DNA from 2 places in the Aquamicrobium sp. genome. Region 1 is predicted to be linked to the other one. Evidence: predicted binding sites of a transcription regulator. Region 1 holds the regulator's gene; the other holds the start of a gene.

What was found. Region 1 encodes HrcA, which represses chaperone genes, less so after heat shock. Its sites were predicted from a motif close to GTTAGCACTCNCNNNNNGNGAGTGCTAAC; they were not measured.
Region 2: a site for HrcA is predicted at 2,975-3,003, ahead of groES (co-chaperone GroES). Genes of this name have one in related genera too.

The regions. Positions count from the first base shown of each region.
Region 1 covers NZ_JAMLIE010000001.1:722,725-730,125, reverse strand. The annotation lists gene rsmI (16S rRNA (cytidine(1402)-2'-O)-methyltransferase) at 1-255, opposite strand, end outside; gene hemW (radical SAM family heme chaperone HemW) at 318-1,478, opposite strand; gene rdgB (RdgB/HAM1 family non-canonical purine NTP pyrophosphatase) at 1,475-2,107, opposite strand; gene M9945_RS03610 (VOC family protein) at 2,107-2,550, opposite strand; gene rph (ribonuclease PH) at 2,552-3,268, opposite strand; gene hrcA (heat-inducible transcriptional repressor HrcA) at 3,430-4,503, shown strand; gene grpE (nucleotide exchange factor GrpE) at 4,628-5,287, shown strand; gene M9945_RS03590 (trimeric intracellular cation channel family protein) at 5,453-6,085, shown strand; gene M9945_RS03585 (adenosine kinase) at 6,089-7,081, opposite strand; gene idi (isopentenyl-diphosphate Delta-isomerase) at 7,180-7,401, opposite strand, start outside.
Region 2 covers NZ_JAMLIE010000002.1:217,038-224,438, reverse strand. The annotation lists partial or broken gene M9945_RS13635 (glutamate--cysteine ligase) at 1-405, opposite strand, end outside; gene M9945_RS13630 (16S rRNA (uracil(1498)-N(3))-methyltransferase) at 522-1,271, opposite strand; gene M9945_RS13625 (hypothetical protein) at 1,465-2,106, opposite strand; gene M9945_RS13620 (type 1 glutamine amidotransferase) at 2,189-2,893, shown strand; gene groES (co-chaperone GroES) at 3,066-3,362, shown strand; partial or broken gene groL (chaperonin GroEL) at 3,438-5,074, shown strand; gene M9945_RS13605 (CsbD family protein) at 5,255-5,434, shown strand; tRNA gene M9945_RS13600 (tRNA-His) at 5,662-5,738, shown strand; gene xseA (exodeoxyribonuclease VII large subunit) at 5,757-7,277, opposite strand; gene M9945_RS13590 (LysR substrate-binding domain-containing protein) at 7,328-7,401, opposite strand, start outside.

The sequences.
Region 1 (7,401 bases):
CGCGGCGTTGTGCTCGTGATAGGCGGTCATGCGGCGCGAGATGCCGTAGCGGGAAAGCAGTACGCGGGTGACCCGCGTATCCTCGCAGGCGAGGATGTCGGCCGCGGCCAGCGTCTCCAGCGCGCGCAAGGTGATGTCGGAAAGATTGCCGATCGGCGTCGCGACGAGATAGAGCGCGGGGGGAAGCGGCCGGGCGGCGAACACCGCCTGCCCGACGACATAGCTGCGCTCCCTGCCCGCGTGGTTCTCCGTCATCGGCCTGTCCGTTCGAGCATGATCTTGTCCGAAAACCGGTTCCCACTTTTCGGGATCATGCCCTATCGTGCCAGATCGGCGACCACCGCGTCGAGCACGATCATGCCGGCGGGCGTGACCCTCAAGCGCGAATTGCCGACCGGGGCGACGAGCGCCTCGTCCTGGAGCACGGCGATGCGGCGCGCCGAAAGCGCGCGGCCGGACAGCGCCTCGTAGCGGGCAAGGTCGATGCCCTCGGCGAGCCTCAGGCCCATCAGCAGGAACTCGTCGGCCTCCTCCTCGCGCGTCAGCACCTCGCCGCCGACGACGCCATGGCCTTGTCTCTCGACCAGCGACGCCCAAGCCTCCGGCACCTTCTCGGTGAAAGTGACGATGCGCCGGCCGTCCTCGACGAAGCGGCCATGCGCGCCCGGCCCGACGCCGACATATTCGCCGTAGCGCCAGTAGACGAGGTTGTGCCGGCTTTCCGCGCCCGGCCGCGCATGGTTGGAGATCTCGTAGGCCGGCAGGCCGCGCGCGGCCGTCACCTCCTGCGTCAGCCGGTAGAGGTCGGCCGAGAGGTCGGCGTCGGGCATGACGAACTTGCCCGCCTCGTGCAGGAGGTGAAAGCGCGTGCCTTCCTCGATGGTGAGCTGGTAGAGCGAGAGGTGATCGGCCGCGTGCGAGATCGCCTCCTCCAGCTCCCGTTCCCATGCTTCGAGCGTCTGGCCCGGCCTTGCATAGATCAGGTCGAAGGAGAGGCGCGGGAACGTCTCGCGCGCCAGCCGGATGGCGTGGAGCGCCTGCCCGACATCGTGCAGCCGGCCGAGGAAGCGCAAATCCCTGTCGTTCAGCGCCTGCACGCCGAGCGAGACGCGGTTGACCCCCGCGTCGCGATAGCCGCGGAAGCGGCCTGCCTCGACCGACGACGGGTTGGCCTCCAGCGTCACCTCGATGCCCGAAGGCACCGTCCAGTTCTTCGCGACGGCCTCCAGCACGGCACCGACGGTTGCCGGCTCCATCAGCGACGGCGTGCCGCCGCCGAGGAAGATCGACGTCACCGTCCGCGCGCCGGTGCGGGCGCGCATCGTCGCCATCTCGGCGGCGAAGGCGGCGGCGAACCGCGCCTGGTCGACCGGCTGGTGGCGGACATGGGAGTTGAAGTCGCAATAGGGGCATTTGGCCGCGCAGAACGGCCAATGGACATAGACCCCGAAGCCGGGCGACCGCTCCTCCGCGCTCATGCCTTTTCCAGCATCGCCCGCCGGAACAAGTCGAAGGCGCGGGCGCGGTGCGACAGCGGCGCATCGATCCCCTGCTTCTCCTCGACGCTCATCTCGCCGAACGTCCGCTCGAAGCCGTCCGGCAGGAAGACGGGATCGAAGCCGAAGCCCTTCTCCCCGCGCGGCGGCCACACCAGCGTGCCCTCGACTTGCCCTCTAAAATACTCGGCATGGCCGTCCGGCCAGGCGAGGCAGATGACGGAGACGAAGCGCCCGGCGCGCCTGTCGGGCGTCGTCGCGCGTTCTTCCTGCAACAGGTGCTCGACCTTGCGCATGGCCATGGCAAAGTCGCGGCCGTTGCCGGTCTCGGCCCAGTCGGCGGTGTAGACGCCCGGTGCGCCGCCGAGCGCGTCGACGACCAGCCCGCTGTCGTCGGACAGCGCCGGCAGCCCGGTGGCGGAGGCGGCCGCGAACGCCTTGATATAGGCGTTCTCCTCGAAGGTGGTGCCTGTCTCTTCCGGCTCGGGCAGGCCGTATTCGGCCGCCGATTTCGCCTCGAAGCCGAACGGCCCGATCAGGCCGGCGATCTCGGCCAGCTTGCCCTTGTTGTGGCTGGCCACAACGATCTTCCTGCCGTCCAGCATGCGCATCAGACCAGCCCCCAGATTCTCGGCTCGGCGATCTCCAGCGAGTTGCCGGCGGGATCGCGGAAATAGATCGAGCGGCCGCCGTTCGGCTCGTCGCCGCGCGCCGGCCAGTGGAAATCGGCCTCGATCCCGATCCCGTGTGCTTCCAGATGCGCCTTCCAGCGATCGATCTCGGCGTCCGTGGCGCGGAAGCACAGATGCCCGTCGCCGCCCGCCCCGTGCGGCGGCACGGGCAGCTTCGCGTCCGGCTTCGTCGGCTTGACGGTCTCGGCCGGATCGAACAGCAGCAGCACGCCGTCGCCGCAGCGGAAGAAGACGTGGCGCCCCTCGACCTTCGCGATCCGCTCCAGCCCCATCACCTCGCCATAGAACGCCTCCGCCTTGTCGAGGTCGTCGACATAGAGCGCGGATTCGAGGATGCCGGAGGGAACGGGCGCGGAGGTCATCTCAGCCGATCGCCATCTTCTGGAGGTTGACCAGCCGGGCGATGCCGGCCTTGGCCAGCGCCATCAGGGCGGCGAACTCGGCTTCGGTGAACGGCTCGCCCTCGGCCGTGCCCTGTACCTCGACGATGCCGCCCTTGCCGGTCATGACGAAATTGGCGTCGGTGCCGGCCGACGAATCCTCGGCATAGTCGAGGTCGATCACCGGCACGCCGCCATGGATGCCGCAGGAAATCGCCGCGACATGGTCCTTCAGCACCTTCTGGACGGAGAGCATCTGGCGCGCCTCCATCCATTTCAGGCAGTCGTGAAGCGCGACGAAGCCGCCGGTGATCGCCGCCGTGCGGGTGCCGCCGTCTGCCTGGATGACGTCGCAATCGACGGTGATCTGCACCTCGCCGAGCGCCTGGAGGTCGATGACGGCGCGCAGGCTGCGGCCGATCAGACGCTGGATCTCGAGCGTGCGCCCGCCCTGCTTGCCGGACGACGCCTCGCGGCGCATCCGGTCGCCGGTCGAGCGCGGCAGCATGCCGTATTCGGCCGTCACCCAGCCCTTGCCGGAATTGCGCAGCCAGGCGGGGACGCGCTCCTCGAGGCTCGCCGTACACAGGACATGGGTGTCGCCGAAGCGTACGAGGCAGGAGCCCTCGGCGTGCTTGGACACGCCGCGTTCAAAGGAGATCGCCCGCATCTCGTCGGGCTGGCGCTTGGATGGACGCATGGTTCGTTTCCGGTTGAAGATGCCGGCTTGTAGCCGCAGGCTTGGCGCGAGGCAAAGGAAAAGGCGCACACAAGGCCTCTCGCGGGCCCACGCCTCTCACAGGCGTTGCGCCGCGCCCGCGCCCCACTATATCCTTGGCGCGCCAGAAGACGAAACCGACGATGACGAGGCCCGTGCCAGACCAGCAGCATATCCAGTCGCTCGACGCCCGCACGCGCGACATCTTCCGCGCGATCGTCGAGACGTACCTCAAGGAGGGCGAGCCCGTCGGCTCGCGCAACCTGTCGCGCCTGCTGCCGCACTCGCTGTCGCCGGCGACGGTGCGCAACGTGATGAGCGACCTGGAGCAGCTCGGCCTGATCTACGCCCCGCACATCTCGGCCGGGCGGCTGCCGACGCAGGCCGGCCTGCGCTTCTTCGTCGACGCCTTCATGGAGATCGGCGACCTTTCCGACGAGGAGCGGCGCTCGATCGAGACGCAGGTCAAGGCGTCCGGCAGCGGCGCGACGCTGGAGCACGTGCTGACCGAGGCCAGCCAGATGCTGTCGGGCATGTCGCGCGGGGCCGGGCTGGTGCTCGCCGCCAAGGCCGAGGTGCCATTGAAGCACATCGAGTTCATCCAGCTCGAGCCGACGCGGGCGCTGACGGTGCTGGTCTCGCAGAACGGCGACGTCGAGAACCGCGTCGTCGAATTGCCGGCCGGCACCACGGCCTCGCAGCTTCACGAGGCGTCCAACTTCCTCAACGCCCACATACGCGGGCGCACGCTGGCCGAGGCGAAAGCCGAGATCGCCCGGCTGCGCGAGGAGACGCGCGCGGCGCTCGACACGCTGTCGCAGGACCTCGTCGAGCGCGGGCTCGCCGTCTGGGCCGGGGCGGAAAGCGGCCTGCCGGCGCGCCTCATCGTGCGCGGCCGGGCCAACCTTCTCGAAAACGTCACCGCGCAGGCCGACCTCGACCTGCTGCGCCACCTGTTCGAGGACCTCGAGACCAAGGAGGGGCTGGTGCAGCTTCTCGACCTCGCCGAGGACGGCTCGGGCGTGCGCATCTTCATCGGCTCGGAGAACCGGCTGTTCTCGCTCTCCGGCTCGTCGCTGGTCGTCGCGCCCTATCGCGACAAGGACGCGCGCGTCATCGGCGCGCTCGGCGTCATCGGCCCGACGCGGCTGAATTACGCCCGCATCGTGCCGATGGTCGACTATACGGCGCAGATGATCAGCCGCATCCTGCGCTGAACGGCCGATGCGGCACGGGAGGTGCGGCATAGGAACCGATTCCCCTCCGCCTCTTGATTTTCCCCACCCGAAGCTCGATATCGGGCGCAAATTCTTGAATCCATGCAAGGGATCGGACGAGGCGATGAGCGAACAGCCGAAAGACACCCGCGCGCCCGAAGAGACGGCAGCACAGAGCGAATACGCGCAGACCGCGGCCGAGGGCGAGGCGTTTCAGACCACCGGCCAGGAAGCGCAGGACGAGCAGGCGGCCGACTACGAGGCCGTGGTGCGGCTCGTCAAGGAGAACGAGGAGCTGAAGGACCGCGCGCTGAGGCTCGCGGCCGAGATGGAGAATCTGCGCCGCCGCGCCGCGCGCGACGTGCAGGACGCCAAGGCCTATTCGATCGCCAACTTCGCCCGCGACATGCTGCAGGTCGCCGACAATCTCGATCGGGCGCTGGAGGCGGTTCCCGCCGAGGCGAAGGAGAGCGGCGACGCCGGCTTCAAGGCGCTGGTCGAGGGCGTCGAATTGACCGGCCGGGCGATGATCGCCTCGCTGGAGCGCCACGGGGTAAAGAAGCTCGACCCGAAGGGCGAGCGGTTCGACCCCAATTTCCATCAGGCGATGTTCGAGGTGCCGGACCCGTCGGTGCCGTCGGGAACCGTGGTGCAGGTGGTGCAGACCGGCTATTCCATCGGCGAGCGGGTGCTGCGCCCGGCCATGGTCGGCGTCGCCAGGGGCGGGCCGAAGCAGGCCGCGACCGAGGCTCCGGCCGACACGCAGGCCGGCAAGGACGCCTGAGGCTCTTACCGGACTCTTCCGCCGGCCTCCCCCGTCGTATAGAGCATTTTGCAGTCAGACGGAATCGTCTGACGTCGCATAAATGCGGCTGAAAGAAGCTGGAGCAGCGGAAGCGGCGTTCGTCAGAACGCCCGCTGCTCCAGTGCTGGCGCCGGGAGGCCGCGAATGGACCAGATCGTCTTTCTCGACTATGCGGGCGTCGCGGTGTTCGCCGCGACCGGGGCGCTCGCCGCCTCGCGCAAGGAGCTCGACATCATCGGCTTCCTGTTCCTCGCCGGCGTCACCGGCATCGGCGGCGGCACGGTGCGCGACCTCGTGCTCGGCGCGCCGGTGTTCTGGGTCGTCAACCACGACTATCTCACCGTCTGCGCCGCGGTCGCGCTTCTCGTCTACTTCACCGCCCACCTGATCGAATCGCGCTATCGCCTGCTCTTGTGGCTCGACGCGGTCGGCCTCGCCGCCTATTGCGTCTACGGCGCGTGGAAGGGCCTTCTCGTCACCGGCTCGGCGCCGGTGGCCATCGTCATGGGGCTGATGACCGCGACGCTGGGCGGCATATTGCGCGACCTGATCGCCGGCGAGCCGTCGGTGCTGATGCGGCAGGAGGTCTATGTCACCGCGGCGATGGCCGGGGCGGTGTCGTTCTCGCTCCTCACCATCGCCGGCCTGCCGACGATAGCGGCGGCGCTCGCCGCCTTCGCGGTCGCCTTCGCCATCCGCGCCGGGGCGATCCGCTACGGCTGGTCGATCCCGACCTATCGCAGCCGGCCCGGCCGGCGGCCGGAGGACATCCCGTAAGCGTCACATGAGGCCGGCCTGCTGCGCCTCCTCGCGCAGGTTCTGGCGCGGGCGCGGGCCGACCTGGGCGATGACCAGCCCGGCGGCGAGCGAGCCGAGCGCGCCGCATTCGGCGAGGCCGCGCCCCTTGGTGTAGCCCGCGAGGAAGCCGGCGGCATAGAAATCGCCCGCCCCCGTCGTGTCGACGACCGCGTCGACGGAGATCGCCATCACCTCGACCGTCTCATCCCCCCGCACCACGACCGAGCCCTTCTCCGAGCGGGTGACGGCGGCGAGCCTGCAGTCGCCGCGGATCGCCTCCAGCCCGGCCTCGAACGAAGCGGTCTCGTAGAGCGACTTCAGCTCGCTCTCGTTGGCGAAGACGATGTCGACCGTGCCCGAGCGCATGAGGTCGAGGAACTCGCCGCGATAGCGGTCGACGCAGAACGGGTCGGAGAGCGTCATCGCCACCTCGCGGCCGGCGGCGTGGGCCTGCGCCGCCGCGAGCCGGATCGCCTCCTTGGCGCGCGGCGGGTCCCAGAGATAGCCCTCGAAATAGGTGATGCGCGAGGCGCGCACCTTGTCTTCCTCGACATCCTCCGGCCCGAGCTCGACCGAGGCGCCGAGATAGGTGTTCATCGAGCGCTCGCCGTCGGGCGTGACGAAGATCATCGAGCGCGCGGTGGGCGGGCCGCCTTCGAGCGGCCGCGAATCGAAGGCCACCCCTTGCGCCCCGATGTCGTGGGCGTAGACGCGGCCGAGATGATCGTCCGCCACCCGGCCGATATAGGCGACCGCGCCGCCGAAGGAGGCGATGCCGGCCGCCGTGTTGCCGGCGCTGCCGCCCGAGGCCTCGATCGCCGGCCCCATGCGCGCATAGAGCAGCTCCGCGCGCTCCGCGTCGATCAGGTTCATCGCGCCCTTGACGATGGAATTGTCGACGAGGAACGCCTCGTCGCACCGGGCGATGATGTCCACGATGGCGTTGCCGATGCACAGCACGTCGAACTGGGGCATGAATTTCTCCGGAAACCGGGCGGCCGGAGAATCCCGGCGATTGGACATGCGCCGGATTTAAACGTCGGACCCGCAAATGCAAGCGCGTTCGGGCGCGCTCAGGAGGCAGGTCGCGAGAACCACGGCGCGGCCGCGTAGAGCCTGAACCACGGCGTATAGAGCTCGCCGCGCGCGGCGATGTCGGCGCGCAGGGCCTCGACCTCGCGCCAGCCGAACGCCCCGACCTCGTCCGGGTCCGGCAGGATCGCGCCCTCGTGGATGCCGGTGAAGACGTGGACGACCTCGTTCTCCCACAGCTCCTCGCCGACCGGCGCCTCGTA
Region 2 (7,401 bases), on a different contig from region 1:
GAAGCGGATGCCGAGCGGCTCGGCGACCTCGCGCAGCTGCGCGAGATGGGCGTTGCCCTCGCGGCAGGTCTGGTGCAGCGTCTCCACCGGCGCGCCGGACAGCTCGAACTGCCCGCCCGGCTCGAGGCTGATCGCCCCCTGCCCCGTCGGCTCCACGAGGCCGATGACGTTGCCGGCGTCGATGATCGGCTCCCAGCCGAGCAGGCCCTGCATGCCCTCAAGCAGCGCCCTGATGCCGTTCGGTCCCTCATAGGGAACCGGCCGGTTGCCGTCGACATAGAACGGGAACTTCTCGTGCTCGGTGCCGATGCGCCATGCGTCCTTCGGCTTGCAGCCGGCGGCGAGATAGGAGACGAGCTCGTCCACCCCTTCGATCGGGCTGAAATCGGTGGTGTCGCGCGCCATGGTCGTGTCCTCGCCCTGCCTCCGCGCCGCCTTGCCGGCGGCCGCGCGCGAGTGTTGAGCGGAACTCGCCGCCGCGATCAAGCGAAAAATCCTGACAAGCTGTTCAATGGGGCCGATCAGCCGGCCTGATCGCGCCAGTCGCCCAGCGTCGCCTGCACCAGCGCCAGCGCCGCCACCGCGGCCGTGTCGGCGCGCAGGATGCGCGGCCCGAGCGGAATCGCCGTGACGAAAGGCTGCGCCGTGAGCAGCCGCCGCTCCTCGTCGGAAAAGCCGCCCTCGGGGCCGACGAGAACGCCGATCTTCGCTTCCGTCACCGCCCGGAGCGCCGCGAGCGGGTCGTTCGTCCCGGCGCTCTCGTTGCAGAAGACGAGCCGCCTGTCTTTCTCCCATCCGGCCAGCAGGAGGTCGAGCTTCACCGGCGGGCGCAGCAGCGGGATGGACAGCACGCCGCACTGCTCGGCCGCCTCGATCATGTTGGCCTGCATCTTCTCCAGCGGCGGCCTCGTCACCTGCGTGTGCTGCGTGACGACCGGCTGGAGGACGCCCGCGCCCATCTCGACCGCCTTCTGCACCATATAGTCCAGCCGCCCGACCTTCAGCGGCGCGAAGGCGTAGACGAGGTCGGGCGCCGGCGGCTGCGGCCGCTCAGCGTGCTCGACGGCGAGCCTCACGCCCTTCTTCGAGACCGCCGCGACACGCGCGCGCCATTCCCCGTCGCGGCCGTTGAAGACCAGAAGCTCCGCCCCCTCGCCCATGCGCAGCACATGGGCAAGGTAATGGCTCTGCGCCCTGTCCGCCTCGAAGGCGGCGCCGGGGCCGAGATCGTGCGGCATGAAAAGCCGCTGCAATTTGTAGTTTGCGCGCATGAATCTCGTGATGCGGCGCGGACGCGGCCGGGTCAAGCCCGGCCCGCCGTCCCCGGCTCGCTCAGTTGGCATTGACGAGCACGACCCGCCGGTTCTTCGCCCGGCCGTCGTCGGCCGCGTTGGTTGCCACCGGGGCCATCATGCCCGCGCCGGCCGTGGCGAGGTGGTAATCGTCGATTACTGTTTACGTGGGTCAGGCCGGGGTCAGCGTCGGGTGCCAGACCGGGCTGAACCCCGCCCCCAGCGCCGCGACCGTGGCTGCGGGCGTGACCAGCCTTGCGCCCGGCGGCAAGGCCTGCGGCGGGCCATAGCCGCCGAAGCTCCACGACCGCGCCCTGCCCGCATGGAGCGCGAGGATCCGCCCCCCGACCTCGATCATCGCGCCGTCGGGCAGCGCGCCGATGGCTTGCGCATCGAGGGTGGGCAATGCCGCGCCGGCAGCATGCCTTTGCCGGTGGAGGACCGAATCGATGTCGGGGGCCGGGACATGGCCGAGCCGGTTGCCGGCGGCGAAGCAACGGCGAAACGCCTCCGCCGCCGCGCGCCGGCAGTAGAAGCAGGGGCGATGCCCCGCCGCCAGCGCCGTCGCCTCGTCGAGGAAGAACAGCTCCGTCCACCCGGCCGCGCCCGAGGGCGCGTTGCGCCCCATCGGCTCGCGCCGGCAGCCTCGCGGATGGTCGAGCGCGCAGATGATCCACGCCTTCGTCGTCCAGCGGCGCGCGAGCAGCGCCTTCGCTAGCGGATCGTGGATGACGCCGCGATTGCCGGTGAACAGGCCGCGCGCGGCGACGGCATGGATCTGCCCCAGCGGATCGACCCGGTTCTGCAACGGCACGGTTCTCGCTCCTTCCCGACTCGCGCGTCTCCATGCTATCGCTCGCGCGAAGCTGCGGCACCACCCGAAAGCGGACATCCTCATGCGCGTCCTCGTCGTCCAGAATTATGCCAATACCGGCCTCGGACAGGTCGGCGTCGCGCTGGCGGAAGCCGGCGCGCGCATCGACCTCCTGCGCGCCGATCTCGGCAAGGCGCTTCCCGACCGGCCGGGCGGCCATGACGGGCTGGTCGTGCTCGGCGGCGGCCAGAACGCGCTCGCGGACGAGCAGTCGCCATGGCTGCCGCAGCTGTGCGGCCTGATGCGGGCGTTCGGCGATTCCGGCCGCTCCGTGCTCGGCATCTGCCTCGGCAGCCAGTTGCTGGCGCGCGCCTATGGCGGCCAGAACATCATCGGCGGCGCGACCGAGTTCGGCTGGAACGAGGTGGAGCTGACGCCCGAAGGCGCGGAGGACCCGGTCCTCGCCCCCCTGCCCCCGTCCTTCCGCTCCTTCCAGTGGCACGACGACACCTTCGTCCTGCCGCGCGGCGCGAGCCGGCTCGCCGGCAGCCTCGCCGTCCACAACCAGGCCTTCCGGATCGGCCGCGCGGCCTACGGCTTCCAGTTCCATTTCGAGGCCGACCGGCCGCTGGTTGCCGAGTGGAGCGGCCTGTTCGCCGACTGGCTGGCCGAGCGGCATCCGGGCTGGAGCGAGCGCCACCCGGCCGAGGCCGCCCGCTTCGGCGGCGAGGCCGACGCCGCCGGTCTCGCCATCGCCCGCGGCTGGGTCGGCACGATCGGCGGCTGACGTCCTTTCGGCTGCTGCCGTTAGCGATAAATCGCCTTCGATATTGACAGCCCGGCAAGCCCTCACTATCTCACCCGTCATGTTAGCACTCACCAATGGCGAGTGCTAACCGCGTCCGGCGTCGCCGGATGGAGGGAACCTCTCAAACCAGTTTTTTAAGGACACCCAAGACATGGCAAAGTCGAAGTTCCGCCCGCTCCATGACCGCGTGGTCGTCCGCCGGGTCGAATCCGAAGAGAAGACCGCAGGCGGCATCATCATCCCCGACACCGCCAAGGAGAAGCCGCAGGAAGGCGAGATCGTCGCCGCCGGCTCCGGCGCGCGCGACGAGAACGGCAAGCTCGTTCCGCTGGAGGTCAAGGCCGGCGACCGCGTCCTGTTCGGCAAGTGGTCGGGCACCGAGGTCAAGCTCAACGGCGAAGACCTGCTGATCATGAAGGAATCCGACATTCTCGGCATCATCGGCTGATCGGCCGGTTCCCATCCCTTTCATTGACATTCGGCCGGCCCGCATGCGGAGCGGCCTCGAAAACAGGAGCTGAACATGGCTGCCAAGGACGTAAAATTTTCCCGTGACGCCCGCGAGCGCATGCTGCGCGGCGTCAACATCCTCGCCGACGCGGTGAAGGTGACGCTCGGCCCCAAGGGCCGCAACGTCGTCATCGACAAGTCGTTCGGCGCGCCGCGCATCACCAAGGACGGCGTCACCGTCGCCAAGGAGATCGAGCTCGAGGACAAGTTCGAGAACATGGGCGCCCAGATGGTGCGCGAGGTCGCCTCGAAGACCAATGACCTTGCCGGTGACGGCACCACGACCGCGACCGTTCTGGCGCAGGCGATCGTCAAGGAAGGCGCCAAGGCCGTGGCTTCCGGCATGAACCCGATGGACCTGAAGCGTGGCATCAACAAGGCGGTGGATGCTGTCGTTGCCGAGCTGAAGGCCAATGCACGCAAGGTGACGAAGAACGACGAGATCGCCCAGGTCGGCACCATCTCTGCCAATGGCGACGCGGAGATTGGCCGGTTTTTGGCCGAGGCCATGGAGAAGGTCGGCAACGAAGGTGTCATCACCGTCGAGGAAGCCAAGACCGCCGAGACCGAACTTGAAGTGGTCGAGGGCATGCAGTTCGACCGCGGCTACCTCAGCCCTACTTCATCACCAACCCGGAAAAGATGGTCGCCGACCTCGAAGACGCTTTCATTCTCCTGCACGAGAAGAAGCTCTCGAACCTCCAGGCGATGCTCCCGGTTCTCGAAGCCGTCGTCCAGACCGGCAAGCCGCTGGTTATCATCGCTGAAGACGTCGAAGGCGAAGCCCTTGCTACGCTCGTCGTCAACAAGCTGCGTGGCGGCCTCAAGATCGCTGCCGTCAAGGCTCCGGGCTTCGGCGACCGCCGCAAGGCCATGCTGGAAGACATCGCCATCCTGACGGGCGGCACGGTCATCTCCGAAGACCTCGGCATCAAGCTCGAAAACGTAACGCTCGACATGCTCGGCCGTTCGAAGAAGGTTTCGATCTCCAAGGAAAACACGACGATCGTCGACGGTGCCGGCCAGAAGGCTGAAATCGAAGGCCGCGTCGCGCAGATCAAGGCCCAGATCGAAGAAACCACCTCCGACTACGACCGCGAGAAGCTGCAGGAACGTCTTGCCAAGCTCGCTGGCGGCGTTGCCGTCATCCGCGTCGGCGGCTCGACGGAAGTCGAAGTGAAGGAAAAGAAGGACCGCATCGACGACGCCCTCAACGCGACGCGCGCTGCCGTTCAGGAAGGCATCGTACCGGGCGGCGGCGTTGCCCTGCTCCGTTCTTCCACGAAGATCTCCGCCAAGGGCGAAAACGATGACCAGGAAGCTGGCATCAACATCGTTCGCAAGGCGCTCCAGGCCCTGGTTCGCCAGATCGCCGAGAACGCTGGTGACGAAGCTTCGATCGTCGTCGGCAAGATCCTCGACAAGAACGAAGACAACTACGGCTACAACGCCCAGACCGGCGAATACGGCGACCTGATCTCGCTCGGCATCGTCGATCCGGTCAAGGTTGTCCGCACGGCTCTGCAGAACGCCGCTTCGGTTGCCTCGCTGCTGATCACGACGGAAGCCATGATCGCCGAACTGCCGAAGAAGGATGCACCGGGCGGCATGCCTGGCGGCATGGGCGGCATGGGCGGTATGGACTTCTAAGTCCTGCCCGAAGACCAGACCGGGAAGGGGCGGCAGCGATGCCGCCCTTTCTTTTCGTATTGCGCAGAGCCTTTCTTTTCGTATTGCGCAGAGAGCGCGAGCGCATCCGCGCAACCAAAACCCGTCTGGCTCGTTCTTTAACGCCGCATGGATGCGGCATTGGCGAAAGGAACAGGCGAGATGGTCAACAAGGATCAGGTCAAGGGCGTGGCCAAGCAGGCCAAGGGCGCCGTGAAGGAAGCCGCGGGCAAGGTCACGGGCTCGAAGAAGCTCCAGGCCGAAGGCAAGGCCGACAAGGTCGCCGGCAAGGTCCAGAAGGGCGTCGGCGACGTACGCCAGAAGGTCAAGAACGCGATCTGAACCCCGCTTTCGGGTTTACAGCACCACTTCTGGAGCGATCTTCGGACCGCTCCTTTTTTCTTTCCGGCTTGCCGCCGCCGCGACGGGCACGGATCGCTGCCCGAAAACCGATGCCCTGCCCCAAATCGTGAGGACTGCCGGATTAAAGCCGTGATCGGCCCCTCGTCGCACTTGAAATCGCCGCCGATTGCCCGTAAGAGCCACGCCAGCCCTTAAGGCGTGTGCATGCGGTTGTAGCTCAGTTGGTTAGAGCGCTGGTTTGTGGCACCAGAGGTCGGTGGTTCAAATCCACCCAACCGTACCACTTCTTCCCCCCGAAAGCTCAGAACAGCGATCCTTGGCCGCCGCCTTCCGGCTTCCGCGCCTGCTTGCGCGTCACCGGCCGCACCGACTCGCCGCCGGAGGCGACCGCATCGACGCTGCCGTCGGCGAACTCGATGGCAAGCGCATCGCCCGGCCCGACCGCGGCGGCGGACTTGACCGGCAGGCCTTGCGCGTCGCGCACCAGCGCGAAGCCGCGCCGCAGCACCGAGCGGTGGGACAGCGTCTCGGCCAGCCGCCACGCCTGCGCCAGCCGCACCGTGCGCCGCTCCCGCGCGATGGCGATCGACTGATCGGCGCGGCGGCCGAGGCGCTCCAGCGCCTCGCCGTGAAGCTCGATCCGCCGCCGCAGCGCCTCGGGCGACACGCGCCCGGCGTCGCGGGCAAGGCGGGTGCGCGCTTCGGCCAGCCGTCGCTCCAGCAAGGCCGGCGACAGCCGCAGGCCCCTGAAGCGCAGCCGCTTCGCCTCGGTGCTGGCGGCCAGCGCCCGCGACAGCCGGCTCGCCGCCTCGTCGAAATCGCGACGCGGCATGGCGAGGAGATCGTCGATCGACGGCAGCGCCCGCGACACGGCGCGCAACGCCTCGCGCTTGCGCTCGCCATGGCGCGACATGCAGCCGCGCAGCCGCGCGGCAAGCCGCGCCAGCGCCGCCTCCAAGTCCGCCTTGACCGGGACCGCGAGCTCGGCCGCGCCCGTCGGCGTCGGCGCGCGCACGTCCGCCGCGTGGTCGATCAGCGTCCAGTCCGTCTCGTGGCCGACCGCCGAGATGACAGGGATGTGCGAGGCGGCGACGGCGCGCACCACGGCCTCGTCGTTGAAGCCCCAAAGGTCTTCCAGGCTGCCGCCGCCGCGCGCCACGATCAGCACGTCGGGCACCGGCACCGGGCCGATCGGGTCGAGCGCGTTGAAGCCGGCAATCGCCGCCGCGACCTCCGCGCCCGCCGTCTCGCCCTGCACCCGGACCGGCCAGACGACGACATGGAGCGGGAAGCGGTCTGAGATGCGGTGGACGATGTCACGGATGACCGCCCCGGTCGGCGAGGTGACGACGCCAATGACGCGCGGCATGAACGGCAGGAGCTGCTTGCGTTCCGCGTCGAACAGCCCCTCGGCGGCGAGCCGCCTGCGCCGCTCCTCCAGCAGCGCCATCAGCGCGCCGGCCCCGGCCGGCTCCAGATTGTCGATGACGATCTGGTATTTCGACGAGCCGGGATAGGTGGTCAGCTTGCCGGAGGCGATCACCTCCATGCCTTCCTCCGGCCGGAACTTCAGCCGCGAGAACGTGCCCTTCCAGATCACCGCTTCGAGGCGCGCGCGCTCGTCCTTCAGCGCGAAATAGGCGTGGCCCGAGGAATGCGGCCCGCGATAGCCGGAGATCTCGCCGCGCACCCTGACATTGCCGAACGCGTCCTCGACCGTGCGCTTCAGCGCCCCGGACAGCTCGGAGACGGTGAATTCTGCCGCGTTGGTCACGGAAGGGGTGACGGCGCGCGAATCGGCATCGAAGAACGGATCGCTCATGGCGCGATTGATGCCCCCTCGCCCGACAAGGTCAAGTCATCAAGGTCAAGTCACCAGACGGCGGCGGGCTGCTTCTGCTTCTGCCGCTTGAGCCGCGCGAAGGGCAGCGCGTCGAAATCGAACT